Regions from separate parts of the Shinella sp. Sh6 genome, predicted to be linked through region 2. Evidence: riboswitches for the same ligand, from Rfam matches in the RefSeq annotation. Region 2 holds a riboswitch; each other region holds the start of a gene.

Region 1 (2,194 bases), 1.8 Mb from region 2:
CCGGCCAGTTGAAGGCGGCGACGAGCGGCTGCGGCAGGGCAAGGCCCGACGTCTCGATGACGATGTGGTCCGGACGGTTCTCGCGCTCAAGGAGCTTCGCCATGGTGGGGATGAAATCGTCGGCGACGGTGCAGCAGATGCAGCCGTTGGTGAGCTCGATGATGTCGTCCTCGGTGCAGGCCTCCGCGCCGCAGCCCTTCAGCACGTCGCCGTCGACGCCGAGGTCGCCGAACTCGTTGATGATGAGCGCGATGCGTTTTCCGCCGGCATTCTGCAGGAGGTTGCGGATCATCGTCGTCTTGCCCGCGCCGAGGAAGCCGGTGATGACGGTGGCGGGGATCTTCTGTTGCAGCATGGCTCAACCCTTCATTTTCAGCGGCAGTCCGGCCGCGACAAGATAGACTTCGGATGCGATGGCGGCCACCTGCTGGTGCAGCCGCCCGGCATGGTCGCGGAATTCGCGCGCCATGCGGTTTTCCGGCACGATGCCGAGGCCGACCTCGTTCGAGACGAGGACGAGGCGGCCGGGCGCGGCGTTAATGGCGGCAAGGAGGCCGGTGAATTCGGCGGCGATGTCCCGCTCCTCCAGCATGAGGTTGGTGAGCCAGAGCGTGAGGCAGTCGACGAGCACGGCCCTGTCCGCGCGCGCGACGGCGGCGATGCGGTCGGCGAGCGCGACAGGCTCCTCATGGGTGACCCAGCCGAGGCCGCGGTCCTCCCGGTGGCGGGCGATGCGCTCGCGCATCTCCTCGTCCCACGCCCGGCCGGTCGCGATGTAATGGCGCTCGAGGCCGCTCTCGCCGACCAGCCGTTCGGAAAAGGAGGACTTGCCGGAGCGCGCGCCGCCCAGGACGAGCACGGCGGAAGACGGGGAATGGGCCATTGCGGCCAGCTCAGGCAGGCATGGCGCGCGCTATGCGGCCGGAAAAGAATCTCGGTATCGCCATGACAACCTCCGTGCTGGCAACGGGGAATCCTCCCCAGGTCGGGCGACATGCCCTTTGCCGGATGGCAGGTCTCCTGGCTCGCAGCGTCGGGTGCAAGGCACCGGCGGAACGGTCTCGCCTTCCCGGAGGCAATTGCGAAGGGTGGACGATTCGTAGAAAAAGAGGCGTCCGGCCCCGGCTCATCGCATTGCCGTCCAGTGGCTTTTCCGAAGGCCGGACATGCGCCCGGCTTCCGGATGATCGTCCCTCGCCACTCTACAGTCGCGGGGTCGGCCGTGATTGCGGCGCCCGGCTTGGGTCCACCGTGTCACGTTCCCATTTATTCCCGAACCGGCTGCCGGCCCGGGAACCATCCTATTGCCGGATGATTATGCGCCCCGCCCGGCCAAGTCAATCGACCGGGAGCGCCATCGGCTGTGCCGTCGCCGCCCCGTCAGGCGGGCGCTCGCAGATGGAGTTCGGTGAGTGCCACCTGCCCCTTCTCCCCGGCGGGGAGAAGGTCGCGGCAGCGGGATGAGGGGGAGCCGCAGGCGAATACAGCACGCTTGCCCCCTCATCCGACCCTTCGGGCCACCTTTGTAACTTGTAACTTCCCTTTGCCCGGGATTGGCGTTGTACTGCCGATTGCGGTGGCGGATGAGAGACCGCAGCACCTTTGGGACACCAAGCCCGTGGGAGAGCCTGGGTCTTCATCCGCCGTTCCATCGAACCCGAACAGTCGCCAGGGCCGCTCGCGCATGCGAAGCCCGCTTAGGCAAGGATGGGACAGGATGGACGTGATCGTTGGCATTGATGTTTCGAAGGACCGGCTGGATGTGCATGTTCTTCCGGCCGGTGACAGTTTCCTTGTCGGCAACGACCATGCCGGCGTGGATGGACTGATCACCCGGCTGCGAGAGGCAAAGGCCGATGTCGTGGCGCTGGAAGCGACCGGCGGTTACGAGATGCTTGCGGCTGCGGGCCTGTCATCGGCCGGCCTTGCCGTTGTCGTGGTCAATCCGGCGCAGGTTCGTTCCTATGCCAATGCGCTGGGCAAACGTGCCAAGACCGACCCGATCGACGCGGCGGTGATCGCAGCCTTCGTGGCGGCGACGAAACCGGATATCCGGCCGTTGCGCGATGAGGAGAGTGAAGCCTTCTCGGCCATCGTGTCGCGCCGCCGCCAGATCGTGCAGATGATCACGGCGGAAGAGAACCGGGCGCGGATGGCGCAGACGAAGGAGACACAGAAGAGCATCAAGCGCCTG
Region 2 (2,194 bases):
GCTCCGCAGGAGGCCGCGACCACGGCGCGGCTCAGCCGGTAGCTCCAGACGATGCCCTCGTCGATCGGCTCCAGCGGATAGCCCGCATCCCACAAGCGGTTCGCGATCGTCTGAACGACGGTGGAGAACGGAATCGCCGTTTCCCCGATTGCCGCGCCGAACCAGAGTGCGGCGAAAAGAACGACGAGCGATGGGGCTGCGCGGCTCACTGGGCGAGGCCGGCTTTGGCGATGCTGTCGGCCAGCAGTTCAATGCCTTCGATCGTGCGGATCGTCGGGTTCATCGCCTGCGCATCCATATCGAACACATAGCCTTTGGCGACGGCCGGCATCAGGCTGGCCACGGGGTCGGACTTGAGAAAATCGAGCTTCGCCTCGAGGCTGTCGAGCGGGTAGCGCCGCCGCTCCATCGACCCGGCGACGATCATCGTCGGGTTTGCCCTGGCGATGGTTTCCCAGCCGACAGTCGGCCATTCGTCATCCGTCTTGATGATGTTTTCGATGCCGAGAGCCGACATGATGTATCCCGGCGCACCGTTCCTGCCCGCGACGTAGGGATCGGCATCCGCGGCGCTCGAGAACCAGAAGACCGCCGAGAGCTTTCCCTTGGCCGAAGCAACCTTGGCCCGGGCCGCCGCCTCTCGCGCCTTCAGGTCCGCGACGACGGCCTCGCCCTTGTCCTGGACGTTGTAGATTTCCGCCAGCTCGCGGATCTCCCGATAGACGAGGCCCATGGTGAAGACCTGATGGCGCACGCCGTCGCTGGCGGCGGAGTTTTCCTTGCCGACGCAATCGGACGGCGAGGTGTAGACCGGGATACCCAATTCCTCGAACTGCTCGGGCTTGGCCACGACCCCTTCCGGGCCGACCTGCCACTGGAATTGAACGGTGACGAGGTCCGGCTTCCTGGCGAGCACGCTTTCGAAGCTCGGATCATTGTCGGCCAGGCGGTCGATCCTGGCGTTGACCTCCTCATAGCCCTTCAGGACCGGCCCGACCCAGAGCGCGGTGCCCGCGACCTTGTCGGCAAGGCCGAGAAGATAGAGAATTTCGGTGCTGCTCTGGCCGATCGACACGGTCTTCGTCGGCGCCTTGTCGATGGTGATCTGGCGGCCGCAATTCTGCAGGGTCAACGGATAGGCGGTCTCGGCGGCCTGCACGTGACCGGCAAGGATGGCGGTTGCCAGCGACGCGAGAAGGAAGCCCGCTCGAAGCGACGTCTTGAAAAGCGATATCATGATTTTTCCCCGAATACGGATTGAAAGCCGAGCAAGGCGGCACGGCCAAGCGAAGGACGGTCAAGCCGCCCTTGCGATCGAACGATCCACGGATTGGGGAAAAGGCGGCGTCGGTCGACGCCGCGAGGCGCTGGTGATCTTCATTGCATGCTCCTGTTCCGGGCTTCCCCGCCCGTGACGATGGATCGATGGATGACGGCAGGTCTCCTGGCTTACGGATATCCGCTGTCCATCTGCCTTCCCGCGCGGATCGCGCAGTGGCATGGCGCTATGCGCCACAAGGATGGACGGCAATCCGCTTACAGTTGCGGGGGCAGCCACGGTTTTGGTCCCATGCGGGTCGTCCGCACCGTGTTCCCTATTATTCCCCTCCGCCTCATGGGTAGGGGAACCGTCGCGACCAGTTAATTGAGAAGCTGGCGGCAGGTCAAGGCCGGACATGAAACCGCCGCGGAGGCGCGTCCATCGCTTGGTGGTGCGTGCCCTGTCGACGACGCTCGCCGTCCCGCGCGCCGGCGGGTTGATGAAGCTGCGGCTCATGGCCGCTCCGGGGTTGACAGCATTCGCTTTGTGACGTTATTACGTTCCAAGAATTTATGTAATGTAATAACGTTAATTCCATGGAGAGCAAGCCCCGATCATCCGTTCAGTTCGGCTTCGATCGATTCGGAAGGAAAGCCGTGCTGCGGCAGGCAAACCGCCTGCGCATTCACACAACAACGTCCGCGGCTGGCGGTGGCCGACGGCAAGGTCGCCATCACCGATCCGCGCCATTCGCTCGTCCGCCTCGTCGATCCTGAAACGCTGGAGGAAACGGGCACGATCGCCGTCGAAGGCCGGCCCTTCGCCATCGTCGCCGTCGGAGGCTCCGGCGCTTCGCACTGAGACCGCGCCGGGACCCGGAGCCAAGAAGCGGCTCCGGGTCCCGTGCCCATCCATCGTAGAGCCATTCAGGAA
Region 3 (2,194 bases), 220 kb from region 2:
GTTCTCCTCGACGATCCGGCGGTCCTGGTCGTTGGTCTCGGTCCACACATGGGTGAGCTCGTCGAGGCGGTAGTCGACACCCTCGACGGCATCCTTGGCGACCAGCCACTTCGTCGTGACCTGGGTGAGCTCCGGGCCGAGCGGCAGCACGCGGAAGGTGATGGCGTGGTCGGCCAGCACATGGTTCCACGTCGTCGGATAGTGGAAGAGGAGAAGCGTGCCGATGCCGCTTTCCAGGACATCGCTCGACAACGGCCGCTGCACGGCGGGCGCGCCGGACATGGTGTAGCTCTCCGCATCCTGGATCAGCGGCATGCGCGCGGCGCGGAACTGGCCGGTCGGCGACATGCGGAATTCGCTCGCAAGGCCCGCCGCCTCGCACTTTTCCCAATGCGCGGCGATGACCGGATCGTCCTTGGCGCCCTGCACGCCCGTGGCGCTCGGAGCCTCGGGATAGGTGCGGCAGAGCTCGGGATGGTTGGCCGCGCAATGGTAGCACTCGCGGTTGTTCTCCCAGACGAGCTTCCAGTTGCCCTTTTCCACGATCGTGCTCTCGAAGGCGACCTTCGTCTCGCCGAGGCGGTGGCGGGCAAGATAGGGCTCGACCAGGCTGCGGAAGGCGGAGAAGTCCGGCGCCTCCTCGGCAAGGCAGATGAAGATGTAGCCGCCGACCGTCTCGCAACGGATCGGCTTCAGGCCGTGCTGCGCCTTGTCGAAGTCCTCCGCCATGTGGCGGGCGAAGAGTAGCGAGCCGTCGAGCTCGTAGGTCCACTGGTGGTAGGGACAGACGAGCTTGGCCGACGTGCCCTTGTGCTGCGTGCACACGCGCGAGCCGCGGTGGCGGCAGGAATTGTGCAGCGCGCGGACGGTGCCGGAACGGTCGCGGGTGACGACGACGGGATAGTCGCCGACCTGCACGGTGAAATAGTTGCCCGCCTTCGGGATCTCGCAGTCGTGGCCGATGAACAGCCAGTCGCGATACCAGATCGTCTCCAGGTCGAGCCTGTAGTGGTCGGGGTCGATGTAGAAGGCCTGCTCGAGGCTGTGGCCCTCGCGCCGGGTCTTGAGCTTGCGGAGCACGTCGCTGCGAATGTCCATGGCGGATCCTCAGATATCCAGATTTGCTGAGGCGCACGGAGGAGACGGCATCCGGGCGGCAGGCCGCACGGTTTGCACGCTTCCCGGCCGCCCGCCGCAGCCAGTCACGATCGATGCTCCAGGCTGGTTTCCGGGCTGAGGAGTGTCCCTTGAGGACCGGCGCAGCGCCTTCCCGGACATCTCGTCCAGTGGCCTCTGCTGCACCTTGCTCCAACACCGTTGCGGGGGCAGCGCCGGATTTCAACCGGCTTCCCAATTCTCCGCTTCCTTGGGGGAAGCAGCACCTTGAGCGTTCTTATCTAAGCGCAAGTCCGGCCGCCCGACATTCCGGAAAACGACATGCCGTTCCAAGTTGACGACAGGGGAAAAGAGGAAATTCCGCAATGATGGTATAAATAATACAATAGGAACAATGGTTTGGGAAAAGACGCCCAACGGAAAGACTGCGCAGCCCGCCTGAAGCGGCGGCTTTCATGCCTTTGTCATATTGCGACCTTGCCGCCCCCGCGCGAAGAAGCGGGAGGTGCACGGAAAGGAATGTTTAACGGCGTTTGCTTAAACTTCGACGCATCAGGGCACGAGCATAAGGTCCGGTCAGGTGCAGCAGACGAAGTTCCGATATTACGACGCCGTCGCCTACAAGCGCACCAACCAGCCGAAAGCCGCAGCCCATACGGAGTTCCTGCGCACCGGCCGCATCGACCGCAGCCCGACCTGGAGCCCCAGCGAGAAGCGCTACCTCACCTATCAGGAGGTCGCCGAGCGCACGGGCCGCAAGCTGGAGCGGGCCGGCAGCATCACCCATGAGCGCATCAACGGCTTCCACCATTCCATCCAGTTCCCCAGGCTGATCTTCCATCGCACGCTCGCCCAGACGCCGCATCTCGGCTATTGCCACATCACGGTGGCCAATTCGCGCTTCGCCGAGTTCGAGAATGTGCAATGGGCCTTCTACATGGCCAATTTCCTCGCCGAGATCGGCGAGGGGGAGCAGTTCTTCGCCGGCATCTCGACGAAGCCGGGCCGCATGTATTTCGCCGTCGCCATCGCGCCGACCGAGGAGGAAGGGCGCCTGACGATCGACCGCAAGGTGCGC
Region 4 (2,194 bases), 350 kb from region 2:
TGCCCTTTTCCTCGAAGACCTCGCGCGTGGCGAAGATCGCCGCCTTGGCATTCAGCGTGTCGAAGATCGTCTCGATCAGGATGATGTCGGCGCCGCCGTCGATGAGGCCGCGAAGCTGGTCGGCATAGGCGAGGCGCAGATCGTCGAAGGTGACGGCCCGGTAACCGGGATTGTTGACGTCCGGCGAGATGGAGGCGGTGCGGTTGGTCGGGCCGAGCGCGCCGGCGACGAAGCGGCGCCGGCCGTCCTTCTGCTCGGCGCGCAGGCCCGCGCGGCGGGCAAGGCGCGCGCCGTCGCGGTTCAGCTCATAGACCATCGCCTCCATGCCGTAGTCGGCCTGCGCGATGGCGGTGGAGGAGAACGTGTTGGTTTCGAGGATGTCCGCGCCGGCAAGGGCGTAGCGGTAGTGGATATCCTCGATGGCCGCCGGCTGGGTCAGCGTCAGGAGGTCGTTGTTGCCCTGCTGGTGGCAGGCGCAATCGCCGAAACGCGTTCCCCGGAAATCCTCCTCGACGAGCTTCAGCGTCTGGATCTCGGTGCCCATCGCCCCGTCGAGCACCAGGATGCGCTCGCGGGCGGCGGCTTCGAGCGCGGCGCGGATCTCGCGTCCGTCGCGGCGCGGCTGTTCGGGGCCGAACAGGCTGTCCAGGTGGGATTCGGCCATGGGAAATCCTCCGGTGCAGGCGATACTGCACCGGAGTTCACATAAAGATATCTTTATGTCAATATGTCTTTATGCGTTTGACCTAGTGCGCCGGCCCGTCCGCCCCCGCCAGCGAGGCGAAGAGTGCCTTGAGCCGGGCGATGTCCGGATCGGCGTTCCTGCAGCGCGCGAGCTTCTGGACCTCCTTCAGCGCTTCGACGGCAAGGTCGGCGCCGCGCGGCTGCCAGAGCAGCCACCAGATGAAGACGGATTCCGGCCTGCCGGTGCCGGAAGGACTGGTTTCGGTGAATGCAAACATTTCTTCCCCAATCGAAAATTGGGGGATGACCGGACGCACGCTGCTGGAATTCCGCCGAAGGCGAAGCAAGCGCACCCTTGGGACACCCCGCCCATGGACGTTACGAATGCGTCAGGGCAGGTCTCCTGGCTTGCGGGTCATCGCGTCCGTCTCGCCTTCCCGGTGTTTCCACCAGTGGCATCAAGCGACAGAAGCTCGCCGTTCACAGTTGCGGGGGCAGCGCCGGCCTTGCCGCTCCTTGCGGAGCATCGCACCGGCTTCCCTCTTAGCCTCCGAGCCGTTTCGACTCGGAAGACCCTGACGCCAGCAGACTGGCCCGGCCGCGAACGGGAGTCAACTGCCGCCTTTTTCTTTCCACGGCCGGAACTTTTCTCCCCGCGCCGGCGTTGAAAAAGGCCGTCGCCTCGCCTTGCGTCCTGTCAGGAATGGACGGCGATTCACCAAAACCGCAGATGAGGGCCCATGCTGCGCCGCCAGACCCCGCTGACATGTTGCAAGTCTCTGTCCTTGTGGCTAAAAAATGCCGTTTTCATGCACCACGCGGCCAGGATGCCAATGAGCGTGTCGCGTGAGCCATGTCCGTTCCACCCGCCTCTTCGAGGTGCTGCGTGGCGTCATGGCTGACCGCGGCACCAAGATGAACCCTGCCCGCGAAAAACCCACCGGCGCAAAGGCCGCCGCCGGATGGCTCGACATGGCCGGATCCAGAATCAGAAACATGCCCCTTCACAACACGCCGCAAGCTCCGCGCGATGCCGATGCCAAGCAGATCGACTACAACGATTCGATCCGCGCCACCTATCTGACGCTGGAGGAGCTGGCCGATTGCGGCGAAGCGCTTGCGCGCGAGAAGACGGCGAGCCTGCCGGGCTTTTATCCCTTCGAGTTCCGCCCGCGGCACAAGGAGAACGAGAAGGAGATCTTCCGCGTCTACCAGGCGACCGCCAAGGACGTGGAGGCGGGCGCCCAGATCACGCCGGCCGCCGAATGGCTGCTCGACAACTATTACGTCATCGAAGAGGCGATCCAGGAGGTCCGGCGCGACTTTCCCCGCCGCTTCTACCGCCAGCTTCCGACCATCGCGGTCGAGGGGCAGACGATCCCGCGCACGCTGGCGCTCGCCTGGCTCTATGTCGCCCACACCCACAGCAGCGTCTCGCAGGAGAGCCTGACGGCCTTCGTCCAGGGCTTCCAGCGGGTCGACGCGCTGAAGATCGGCGAATTGTGGGCCC

What was found. A riboswitch is a leader RNA that binds a small molecule or an ion and turns the genes downstream of it on or off. The one in region 2 is predicted to bind cobalamin.
Region 1: it holds a riboswitch for cobalamin, as region 2 does, so the genes downstream of both, cobU (bifunctional adenosylcobinamide kinase/adenosylcobinamide-phosphate guanylyltransferase) here and ACZ5TO_RS14800 (ABC transporter substrate-binding protein) in region 2, are expected to answer to the same signal.
Region 3: it holds a riboswitch for cobalamin, as region 2 does, so the genes downstream of both, ACZ5TO_RS13715 (aromatic ring-hydroxylating oxygenase subunit alpha) here and ACZ5TO_RS14800 (ABC transporter substrate-binding protein) in region 2, are expected to answer to the same signal.
Region 4: it holds a riboswitch for cobalamin, as region 2 does, so the genes downstream of both, ACZ5TO_RS16460 (hypothetical protein) here and ACZ5TO_RS14800 (ABC transporter substrate-binding protein) in region 2, are expected to answer to the same signal.

The regions. Positions count from the first base shown of each region.
Region 1 is NZ_AP044005.1:1,327,926-1,330,119, reverse strand. It holds gene cobW (cobalamin biosynthesis protein CobW) at 1-355, opposite strand, end outside; gene cobU (bifunctional adenosylcobinamide kinase/adenosylcobinamide-phosphate guanylyltransferase) at 359-883, opposite strand; cobalamin riboswitch at 994-1,316, opposite strand; gene ACZ5TO_RS06475 (IS110 family RNA-guided transposase) at 1,718-2,194, shown strand, end outside.
Region 2 is NZ_AP044005.1:3,087,291-3,089,484, forward strand. It holds gene ACZ5TO_RS14795 (FecCD family ABC transporter permease) at 1-209, opposite strand, end outside; gene ACZ5TO_RS14800 (ABC transporter substrate-binding protein) at 206-1,237, opposite strand; cobalamin riboswitch at 1,418-1,648, opposite strand; gene ACZ5TO_RS14805 (hypothetical protein) at 1,973-2,122, shown strand.
Region 3 is NZ_AP044005.1:2,866,744-2,868,937, reverse strand. It holds gene ACZ5TO_RS13715 (aromatic ring-hydroxylating oxygenase subunit alpha) at 1-1,098, opposite strand, end outside; cobalamin riboswitch at 1,203-1,401, opposite strand; gene ACZ5TO_RS13710 (DUF6656 family protein) at 1,697-2,194, shown strand, end outside.
Region 4 is NZ_AP044005.1:3,435,359-3,437,552, forward strand. It holds gene metH (methionine synthase) at 1-664, opposite strand, end outside; gene ACZ5TO_RS16460 (hypothetical protein) at 747-962, opposite strand; cobalamin riboswitch at 1,061-1,277, opposite strand; gene ACZ5TO_RS16465 (glycoside hydrolase family 94 protein) at 1,681-2,194, shown strand, end outside.